2 regions of the Shewanella sp. Scap07 genome follow, and region 1 is predicted to be linked to the other one. Evidence: predicted binding sites of a transcription regulator. Region 1 holds the regulator's gene; the other holds the start of a gene.

The links. Region 1 encodes LexA, which represses DNA repair genes until DNA is damaged. Its sites were predicted from a motif close to TACTGTATNNNNATACAGTA; they were not measured.
Region 2: the regulator LexA is predicted to act here: its motif matches at 3,503-3,522, upstream of FLM48_RS13200 (DNA topoisomerase III).

Annotation. Positions count from the first base shown of each region.
Region 1 covers NZ_CP041329.1:4,800,887-4,806,441, forward strand. The annotation lists gene mtr (tryptophan permease) at 1-641, opposite strand, end outside; gene plsB (glycerol-3-phosphate 1-O-acyltransferase PlsB) at 647-3,061, opposite strand; gene lexA (transcriptional repressor LexA) at 3,327-3,944, shown strand; gene FLM48_RS21195 (cell division inhibitor SulA) at 3,941-4,435, shown strand; gene coxB (cytochrome c oxidase subunit II) at 4,852-5,555, shown strand, end outside.
Region 2 covers NZ_CP041329.1:3,021,903-3,027,457, reverse strand. The annotation lists gene dedD (cell division protein DedD) at 1-641, shown strand, start outside; gene FLM48_RS13215 (CvpA family protein) at 859-1,347, shown strand; gene purF (amidophosphoribosyltransferase) at 1,450-2,964, shown strand; gene FLM48_RS13205 (hypothetical protein) at 3,054-3,320, opposite strand; gene FLM48_RS13200 (DNA topoisomerase III) at 3,536-5,536, shown strand.

The DNA.
Region 1 (5,555 bases):
ACGTTACCATGATAACCAAAACTGACTAGTCCAAATGGCAGTGCGGCCAGTAAATAAGGCAGGTAAGTCGCTTCACCATTGGGTTCAAATAGCTTGGCAGGCTCAGCGCCCATCAGCAAGTTACCCACGGCCAAGAAAAAGGTGATCACCATACCACCCAGCATGATGGTGGTAATACGGTCGACGGCTTTGGTGCTAATAAACACCACAAACGCTAGGCCTAACGCAAACACTAACCCAGCAATACCTTGTGGCAGCGCAATGCCCAGTGCTTGTAGGCTGTGATTAACAATAGAGCCACCACCGCTGATATAAGCATACGCTAGAATGTACAGTACAAAGGCGATAGACAACCCGTTAACAATACGCCAAAAATTACCTAAGGTATCTTTAGTAAGGGTGTCGAAACTCGCGCCTGGTTCAAAATGCAAGTTGGTTTCGAGTAACAGCAGGCCCGACACCAACATACAAAACCACACCAGTACCATCATCAATAACGAGTAACTGAACCACATTCCGGCACCCACAACAGGCAGAGAGAACATCCCTGCACCGACTGCTGTACCGGCAATAATCATTGCCCCACCTAAAATAGATTTACCTGCTACCTTATGCTTGGCAGCATTCATATGATTTGCCATTTGGCTTATTGCTCCGCAGCGACGCTGTCTACAATAGTCTGTCTAACAGAGGCACGAAGCAAGCCATTAGTGCGTGTGCGGATCCGTTGGATATCAGACTGATTTTTATCAGATAGGTAACCCAAATCCTTTAGCTTCACACTAAGAGTCCCATACAGTTTTTTGTCATAAAATTCTGGTGCAGTAATACCATGTAGCGCGCCTAAGCGTTGCGCTAATGTGTGGCTTTCACGCTCTAAATCAGAACGTTCAATCTGCGGTTTGGTCGCCAATAAATTGAAGATAATCGCATAGCGTTGCAAGGTTTCGCTCACGGTATTGCTTAGCAATAACATTTGATTAATTGCGTCAGCTTCAACCACCAGCTCACCAGATTCGCGCACAAGCCCTTGCTCAATAAATAGATCTAGCACCTGGTTAACGTATTGGGCTACATCTTCAATACCCATAAACAGTTCGGCTTGCAGCAGTGGATAGAGATCTTCAACAGTGGCGATCACTTCATCACGTTGACAATGCTTAACGCGAGTTACGCAGCTGGCAATCAACGATGGAATAATCAATAAGTGGATAATGTTATTGCGATAGTAGGTCATCGCAATCGCGATACTGTCATCAATGGAGATGATATCCCCTAGCGGATCACTATCGAGCTTGAGCTTTTTCAGCTCTAACCCCTGTTGCACCAACTTACTGCCATCACCTTCAACCACCGACGCATACTCGGTATAAGGCAGTGACTTAAGTAGGGTTAGATACAGGTCTAGTTGTTGCTCTAATTGGCTGCGCTGTAGCGCATGCTGCTCTGCGGCCAGTAAGGTTAAACTGGTTAATGTGACCGAGCTGACGGCGGCGGCATCGTTGATATTAGTCATCACCTGATTGGCCAATGTATTGACCACAGGTGTTAGCCAGCTTGGCTTTTGCTCTGGATCTTTAGCAATCTCTTCACGCCATTCTGGCGCTTGCTCATTGAGGAAACTGTGCAGCGTGATTGGCTGGCCGAAGTTAACATAGCCTTGGCCAAAATTACCCAATTTACGAATAGCACCAAATACTTGCCAAACTGATTCTTTCTTTTTCTTCTTACCACTAAGCTCTTTATGATAAGTCGCCACTTCCATGACATGATCATAACCAAGGTAAACCGGCACTAAGGTTACCGGACGCTCTACTCCGCGCAGTACACTGTTAACCGTCATCGCAATCATGCCGGTTTTCGGCGCTAGCAAGCGACCAGTGCGCGAACGTCCACCTTCGGTAAAGTATTCAACCGAATAGCCTTTAGTGAACAATTGGTCGAGATACTCTCTAAATACCGCGGTATAAAGCTTGTTACCACGGAAACTACGACGGATAAAAAACGCCCCGCCACGGCGGAACATGGGACCCGCAGGCCAGAAATTCAAATTAATACCGGCAGCGATATGCGGCGGTACCATGCCTTGATAATAGAGAATATAAGACAGCAGTAGATAATCCATGTGGCTACGATGACAAGGCACATAAATAATCTCATGGCCATCGTGGTGCAACTGACGGATCTGCTCGGCGCCTTTAATATTGATGCCTTTGTAAAGCTTGTTCCACAACCAAGTAAGAAAACGCTCAGCAATACGCACCAGACTATCTGAGTAATCAGCGGCAATCTCGTCTAAGTACTCCATCGCTTTAGCGCGTGCTTCTGTTTCAGAGATCTTCTTATTATTGGCTTCTTCAACGATGGCTTTTTTAAGCGACTCAGACTTAAGCAGCGCATGGAACAACGCTTGACGGTTAGGCAGTACAGGACCCGTCATCACCTTACGCTGTCTATGGAAGTGAACCCGAGCCACTCGCGACAGTTTTTGGGCGATGCGTTTATCCGTTCCATGCTCATCAGCCATATGGCGTAGCGACAGCGCATTAGAAAATTGCACAAAGTTGTGGCGACCAAGAAACAGAATCATCAAACATTTACGCAGCCAGGTGGGGTTTTGACGCTCCAACACTGCCGCACGCATGGTGTCATCTTCTTTGCCAGGGGTACGGCCCCAATACAAGCTTACTGGCACCAATTGAACATCTAGCTCTGGCCGACGTTTATGTGCGCCCAATAGGCGCATAAAAGTGCTTAAATAAGGCGAGTTGCTGGCACGCTTGCCCAAAAGCGGCTTAGCGCCTTCAAGACAGACTACTCGCGGTGTCTGTTCACCATCGACCTGCAGCGGTTCATAGGGGCTAGGCAAACCAAAATTAGCGGTAATTTCACTCAGCGCGGCAATATCGCTGACGGATTCAGTTTTCATCACATAAACCACCGGCCTACTCGGGTCTAAATTAAGATCGGCAAATGGATCATGAGGCACAACGATAGTGTGCACTAACTTTTTTTGAATCCAGCGCAGTGATTTGCGCCAAATAGAGTCTTGTTTGGACATGAGTTTATTATTTTTGAGTCTCGTTGTTAGCCCCATAGAATATCAGAAAAACTCATCAGGTCGCTATTAACCATGCACATTATTAATCTGCCGACCACAATACTGCTAGCTGCCCAGCACAATTACAGCGTACAGTGATAACGGTTCAATTCAGCCTATCGCCAAGTCCCTGCTGCAATAGATAAAATTAATCACTGGTTAATACTTGCACTACTTACAATACTGTATATACTGACAGGTACTGTATGGAAAAACAGGTTTAAATATGAGACCGCTAACCCCGAGACAATCTGAGATATTAGATCTCATCAAAAATAATATTGCTGATACTGGCATGCCACCTACCCGTGCAGAAATTGCTAAAAGGTTGGGTTTTAAGAGTGCCAATGCTGCCGAAGAGCATCTGAAAGCGCTAGCCAAAAAAGGCTGTATTGAAATTATTCCTGGCACGTCTCGCGGTATTCGCCTCACCCAAGAAGATGATGAGTCTGAATCTGGCTTACCCTTGATTGGTCAAGTTGCCGCAGGTGAGCCAATACTCGCCCAAGAACATGTTGAGCAGCACTATCAAGTGGATCCAGCCATGTTTAGACCCGCCGCTGATTTCTTACTGCGAGTACGTGGTGACAGTATGAAAAACATCGGCATTTTAGAAGGCGATCTATTGGCGGTTCATAAAATGGCTCAGGCCCGTAACGGTCAAGTCGTGGTTGCTAGAGTAGAAGACGATGTCACCGTTAAACGCTTCGAAAAAGTCGGTAGCACGGTATTTCTGCATGCAGAAAATGAAGAGTACGCCCCAATTGAAGTCGACTTAAACTACCAATCCCTGACCATTGAAGGCTTGGCGGTAGGTGTGATTAGAAATGGAGACTGGCAATGAACAACTTGATTGGAAGCAGCCCACGCCACCCAGGGCTATGGCAAGATGAAGCCAAACTCAGTAAAGGGGTGTCACGTATGCCCAGCCACACTCAAGGTGTGCAAGAGCTGCAAACCCTGACACCTGAACTCGCACGACTCAGTCAGCAAGGCCAGTGGATTGTATTAATTAGTCCACCCAATATTGGCTATAAACAGATGTTGGCTCAAGCTGGCGTACGCATGGATCGCATTTTGTTGGTACATGCTAAAGACGAGATAGAAACGCTATGGGCAATGGAAAAAGCGCTAACCAGTGGCACCTCTAGCGCAGTAATATGTTGGGCGCCTATGCTAGATAGCCGCGACAATCGCCGCCTAGAATTAGTTGCAAAAAGTGCCACAGCTTTAGGCGTGGTAATTGAAAGCGGCAGTGACCACATTGCTGCTCAGCTACCCTCAGTAGCGGATGTTCACGTTAATCAAGGTTCGTTATTTAGCGCGTTTCATTAGTCCGTATAAGACTGTTTTTCCCATCTAAGCCTCCTTTCGGGAGGCTTTTTTGTTGCTGTTTTTTTTAATAAAAGTTAAAAGTTTGATCTTGATCAAAAATTCAACAGGCAGTAAGTTAGAACAAGATAACAACGATTATTTGTTATATCCGAGCGATTTAGTCGTCACTTTTCCTCTCGTCAATTTGGCTTATGCAGTGAGCTCCGTGCGAGAAAAGAGTAGAAATTGGACTGATATATTCAGCCGTAAGTGCATAGAGTGGTAGCCAACTGGCAAATAACAACACCGCGCTAAACCACCAACGCACTTTGAAGTCATCGTTGCTTTTTTGGGAACCGAAGAGTTTGCATAGAGCAGAGACTTACTGTGTGGCTCTTCTTTGTAGTTGCCTTCGCAATTGACAGAGGAGAAGTCTAGTGAAGCAAGTGTTGTATTATTTGCTGGCGTTGCTGTTTACGCCCCCCATTTTCGCCGCCGATATGCCCCTAAATATGACAAAAGGGGTAACGGACATCAGTAATAAAGTGTTCAGTCTACATATGACGATCCTTTATATCTGCTGTGCTATCGGTGTGGTCGTGTTCGGCGTAATGATCTACTCGATCATCAATCACCGCCGCTCTAAAGGCGCCGTCGCCGCCAACTTTCATGAAAGTACCAAGGTTGAAATCGCATGGACAGTGATTCCTTTCGTTATCCTAATTTTAATGGCTATTCCTGCCACTAAAACACTGATTGCAATGGAAGATACTAGTGATGCCGATATCACCATTAAAGTGACGGGCTCACAGTGGAAATGGCACTACAGCTACTTTGATCATGACATTGAATTCTTCAGTGTGCTTTCAACTCCTAGAGATCAAATTGAGGGTGACGCCACAAAGAGTGAAACTTACCTACTTGAAGTCGACAAACCTTTAGTTATCCCCACCAATAGAAAAGTCCGTTTCTTAATGACATCCGATGATGTTATTCACTCATGGTGGGTACCTGCATTTGCAGTAAAGAAAGATGCTAACCCAGGCTTTATCAATGAAGCATGGACGCGGGTCGACGAACCCGGTACTTACCGTGGTCAATGTGCTGAATTGTGCGGCAAAGACCATGGCTTCATGCCTAT
Region 2 (5,555 bases), 1.8 Mb from region 1:
TTCAGAATCGCCTAGTGGGTATCATCGTATTAGTCGCCCTAGGGGTGATATTTTTACCCGATATCTTAGATGGCAAAAAGCAACATCAAGAAGAGCAGTTTGCCGAAATTCCATTGCGCCCAGTGGTTGATGTAGAGTCTTTACCGCAAAGTGAGTTTGAAACAATAGAGTTGGCGCAGCAACAATCCCAACAAAGCCCCGCACAAGCCAGTGGAGAACTCGCAACGGACGAAGCGGGTCAGTGGCAGATAGTAACTGACGACGAGTCGCAAACCGCTGAGGCAAGCAGTGCTAAGCCAAAAGCGCAGACGGATAATGCCAAGCCTGCGACGCAAACTGCGCCCAAAACCGCAGAGCCAAAGCCGGTTCAGCCTAAAGCTACGGTAGCCAAAGCCTCTGCCTATACCATACAGCTAGGTAGTTTTAACAATGCCAATAATGTAAAAGCGTTAGTTAAGCAGCTTAGAGGCAAAGGGTTTACTGCTTACACTATTCCAGAAAAACCGGTTGATGGTCAGCTAACAAAAGTGTTTGTTGGTCCAGACCTTTCGCGGGTTAAACTCGAAAAAGTGCAGAAGCAGGTAGAGCAAGTCACTAAGCTAAAAGGGCGGGTGATCGCCTACAACCCAACCGAAAAATAGCGTTTCGTATACAGAACACTAAAGCCTTTAAGTGAAACACTTTAAAATAAGCCGCAATAAACCTATTGCGGCTTTGTTTTATATAGACTTATTTAGCTGACGCTGCAAAATTAAACCAGCAGACAGCGATCAATTTATCTGTCGCTAGGGGGTGAGAATCTGCTCCGTCTCTGGTAAGATCGCGCCGTCTTAATGTCATGCTGGATCATCAATTTCAATGGTTTGGATCGATTACGCCATTATCGCTGTTATCGGATTGTCGACTTTAATTAGTCTTCTCCGTGGATTTACCAAAGAAGCCATGTCGCTCGTGGTTTGGTTTGCGGCTTTTTTCATTGCGAGTCAATTTTATGAAGACCTCGCCGTCTATCTAACTCAAATGCAAGATGAGTTACTTAGGAATGGCGTGGCAATTACGATTCTTTTTGTCGCGACGCTCATTTTAGGCGCACTGGTTAACTATCTGATTGGTCAGTTAGTTGATAAAACCGGTCTTAGCGGTACAGACCGTGTTTTAGGCTTGTGCTTTGGCGCCTTAAGAGGCGCATTGATTGTCAGTGCAATATTATTTTTCTTAGATGCTTTTACTGGCGCTCCTAGTACCGATTGGTGGGAGAGCTCCGTATTAGTGCCTGAGTTCGGTGTGGTCATACAGTGGTTTTTTGACTATGTAGAAAACACCTCAAGCTTTGTACCCAAATTATAAAACAGGGCAGGTTACCTGCCTCGGCACGGCTAGTGAGTGCCGACCAAAGAACGATTTGAATATTATAATTATCAGAACATCTTACAATGAGGAATCCTACCCATGTGTGGTATTGTCGGAATAGTTGGCCGCAGTTCGGTTAATCAACCTATTTATGATGCACTAACTGTATTACAGCATCGTGGACAGGATGCAGCGGGTATTGTCACCGTAGATGGTAGTGCGTTTAGACTGCGTAAAGCCAATGGTCTGGTAAAAGACGTATTTGAGCCTAAGCATATGCAGCGCCTACAAGGTAATGCGGGTATCGGTCATGTACGTTACCCTACCGCCGGCAGCTCTAGTGCATCAGAAGCGCAGCCTTTTTATGTTAACTCTCCTTTTGGTATTTCACTTGCGCACAACGGTAACCTAACCAATACCGTGGCATTGCATGAACGTCTTGTTCAGCAGCGCCGCCATGTTAATACCACTTCTGATTCTGAAGTCCTGCTTAATCTGCTTGCCGATGAACTACAGCACACAGATAGCCAACAGCTCACGGCGGATGAAGTATTTGACGCTGTCGCCAATGTGCATAACTTAACTCGCGGTGCTTACGCGGTAGCAGCGCTGATAATTGGTCAAGGTTTAGTGGCCTTTAGAGACCCATTTGGTATTCGTCCTCTTGTACTGGGTAAGCATGAAACCGAGCACGGTACTGAGTATATGGTAGCCTCTGAGAGCGTAGCGCTTGACGCAGTAGGTTTTGAAACCATGCGTGATGTGGCCCCAGGTGAAGCGGTTTATATCTCATTAGATGGTCAGCTTTATACCCGTCAATGCGCGCAATCTCCAAGCTATGCACCTTGTATCTTTGAGTATGTCTATTTTGCTCGCCCAGACTCGACCATTGATAATGTCTCTGTTTACGGTAGTCGAGTGAACATGGGCACCCGTTTAGGCGAGAAAATCAAGAAAGAGTGGGACGATCATGATATTGATGTGGTCATTCCAATTCCGGAAACTTCATGTGATATCGCGTTAGAAATTGCCCGCAATTTGGATCTGCCATATCGTCAAGGCTTTGTAAAAAACCGCTATATTGGCCGAACGTTCATCATGCCAGGTCAACAAGAGCGTAAGAAGTCTGTACGCCGTAAACTCAATGCAATTAATGCCGAATTTAAGGGTAAGAATGTATTGTTGGTGGATGATTCAGTCGTACGTGGTACTACCTCTGAGCAAATTATTGAGATGGCTCGTGAAGCTGGCGCGAAGAAAGTGTACTTTGCCTCTGCCGCTCCTGAGATCCGTTTCCCTAATGTTTATGGTATTGATATGCCAACCACAAGCGAGTTGATTGCCCATGGCCGCGACGTGGATGAAATCAGTAAGCTGATTGGCGCTGACGGTATGATTTTCCAAGACATCAGTGACTTGGTTGAAGCAGTACGTCAAGAAAACCCAGATATTAAGCAGTTTGAAACGTCTGTTTTTGATGGTAACTACATTACTAATGATGTTGACCAAGCTTACTTAGACCATCTAACCCAGCTTCGTAACGATGATGCTAAAGCTAATCGTAGCAAAGACATCGGTACCAACTTAGAGCTCCACAACGTATGTCATCCTTAGGGTTGTATCTGCGTTAGCCAAAGAAACCGACCTTAGGGTCGGTTTTTTTATGGCTGGTATTGGTGCAGTCACAGTGACAAGATTGGTTTTTAATTGAGATGCACCAGCCAAACTGTCATCCACAGTGCAAACAAGACGCTAAGCGCTATGCGCTCGATGCGTTGGCCGAAACTGACAGAAATCAGGGTATTGATGCAGGTAAGCACTATCTGCAAGCTCACCAATAACATCAACACAAATGTTTTGTCATGCTCAAACAGCGGCAAAATCAGCAATGATATCGCGGTAAGCAATAAAAAGTGATACAGCAGAATATGGTCTAAGCGATATTGTGCAGTGGGTAATGTGGTAAGCATAATTGTCAGCCAGTGAAATATTTACCAATTATATTACTCAAATGATAATCATTCTCAATTGAATTTACATTGTAGAATGATAAATATTTTACTATCGCTATTTAAACCATGGCCATTTAGCGTTATTGCCGACGCTCGCGGCGGTGACTGAGATTGCGGACTCAATTAATTTGCGATACAGTTACTGTTAATTTATACAGTGTTAATAATAATCGATGATTCTATATATTGCCGAGAAGCCAAGCTTAGGGCGGGCCATTGCCGACGTGCTGCCTAAACCACACAAAAAAGGCGATGGTTTTATCACCGCAGCCAATGGTGATTGTGTCTCATGGTGTATTGGCCATCTACTTGAGCAAGCAGAGCCCGATAGTTATGACGCTGCGTATAAATCGTGGAAGTTTGAACATCTGCCGATTGTGCCTAGCGAATGGAAAATGCGGCCAAAAACTAAGACACGTGGGCAACTGTCGGTATTAAGAAAATTGGTTAAGCAAGCCAGTCAAATTGTTAACGCTGGCGACCCCGATAGAGAAGGGCAGTTGTTGGTTGATGAGGTCATTGCTCATCTTGGCGTAAAAGGCCAAAAGCTTCAGCAAGCACAGCGACTGCTAATTAGCGATCTTAATCCGCAAGCCGTTAAGCGGGCCTTAGGTCAACTGCGGCCTAACAAAGACTTTGTACCGCTGTCGACCTCAGCATTAGCCAGAGCGCGAGCAGATTGGCTCTATGGCATGAATATGACCCGAGCGTATACCTTACAAGGGCGAAAAGTGGGTTATCAAGGTGTGCTTTCCGTTGGCCGGGTGCAAACCCCCTTACTTGGATTAGTGGTCAGGCGCGACAAAGAGATTGCCAGCTTTGTCAGCCGGCCTTTTTATGAAGTATTAGCCCACCTAAGTACCCAAGATAATGATGCCTTTACCGCAAAGTGGCAGCCCAGTGAAGCGTGCCGCCCCTATATGGATGAAGACGGCAGAGTATTAGCGCGGCGGCTTGCAGAAAATGTCGTTGCTCGGATCAGCCAACAGCCCGCCACTGTCGTCGATTTACAAAGCAAGGATAAGCGGCAAGCCGCGCCTTTGCCCTATAATTTATCTTCATTACAAATTGATGCTAGTAAGCGCTTTGGTATGAGTGCTAAGCAGGTGCTTGATACGTGCCAAGCGCTATACGAAAAACACAAACTGCTGACTTATCCTCGTTCAGACAGTCGTTATTTGCCCAAAGATCAATTTGCGCTGGCGCCCAATGTTATTCGTGCCATATTAACTGGCGCCAATGAACTGGTTGAAGGTCAACCGCAGCCCGATCCGAGTATCAAATCGAAAGCGTGGAACGACAGTAAGGTCGATGCACACCACGCCATCATTCCCACCGAAAAGGTCGCTGACTTAGCCAAGCTTAGTCAAGCCGAGCGCCAGCTTTATTTACAAGTGGCACGCCAGTATTTGGCGCAGTTTTATGCCGCTTATCGATATCATGAAACCCAAGTAGAGATTGAAATAGCTAAAGGCTTGTTTCGCACTAAAGCCAAACAGGAACAATCACTTGGATGGAAAGTACTCTGGCCACAAAAACAGTCAAACCGTGAAGCTGACTCTGATAAAGAACAAGAAAACCTGCAATCCTTACCCGCACTGACGGTCGGTCAGTCGCTGCACTCAGGCCAAGCACAATTACTAGAAAAACAGACTCAGCCTCCGAAAGCGTTCACCGATGCCACCTTGCTCAGCGCCATGACGGGAATAGGCCGCTATGTTACCGATCCTGAAATCCGCAAAATTCTTAAAGAGACCGATGGCCTCGGAACAGAAGCAACGCGTGCCGGGATAATTGAATTGCTGTTTAAGCGCCAATTTATCGAACGTAAAGGCAAAACAATTGTAGCTACCGCGGTCGGCATGGGGCTAATAGACAGTTTACCTAGCAGTGCAACCACCCCAGATATGACCGCGTTATGGGAAAGTCATCTCGACGCTATTTGTCGTAAAGAGTCAAAATATCAAAGTTTTATGACGCCATTGGTGGACACTCTCCAGCAGTTGATCACTCAAGCTGGCGCCCAACTGCCCACTGCGCTACAGGGAGTTAAAGCGCCTGCTCGAGCCAATCAACGCCGTTATAGTAAAAAGCGCACTACCACGAAAAAGTCGTCAACAACCGCAAAATCCGCAACTCGGCGTCAACCTAAAGGTAGTCGAAAAGCCAGTTAAAGTCGGTGAAATTGGTTGC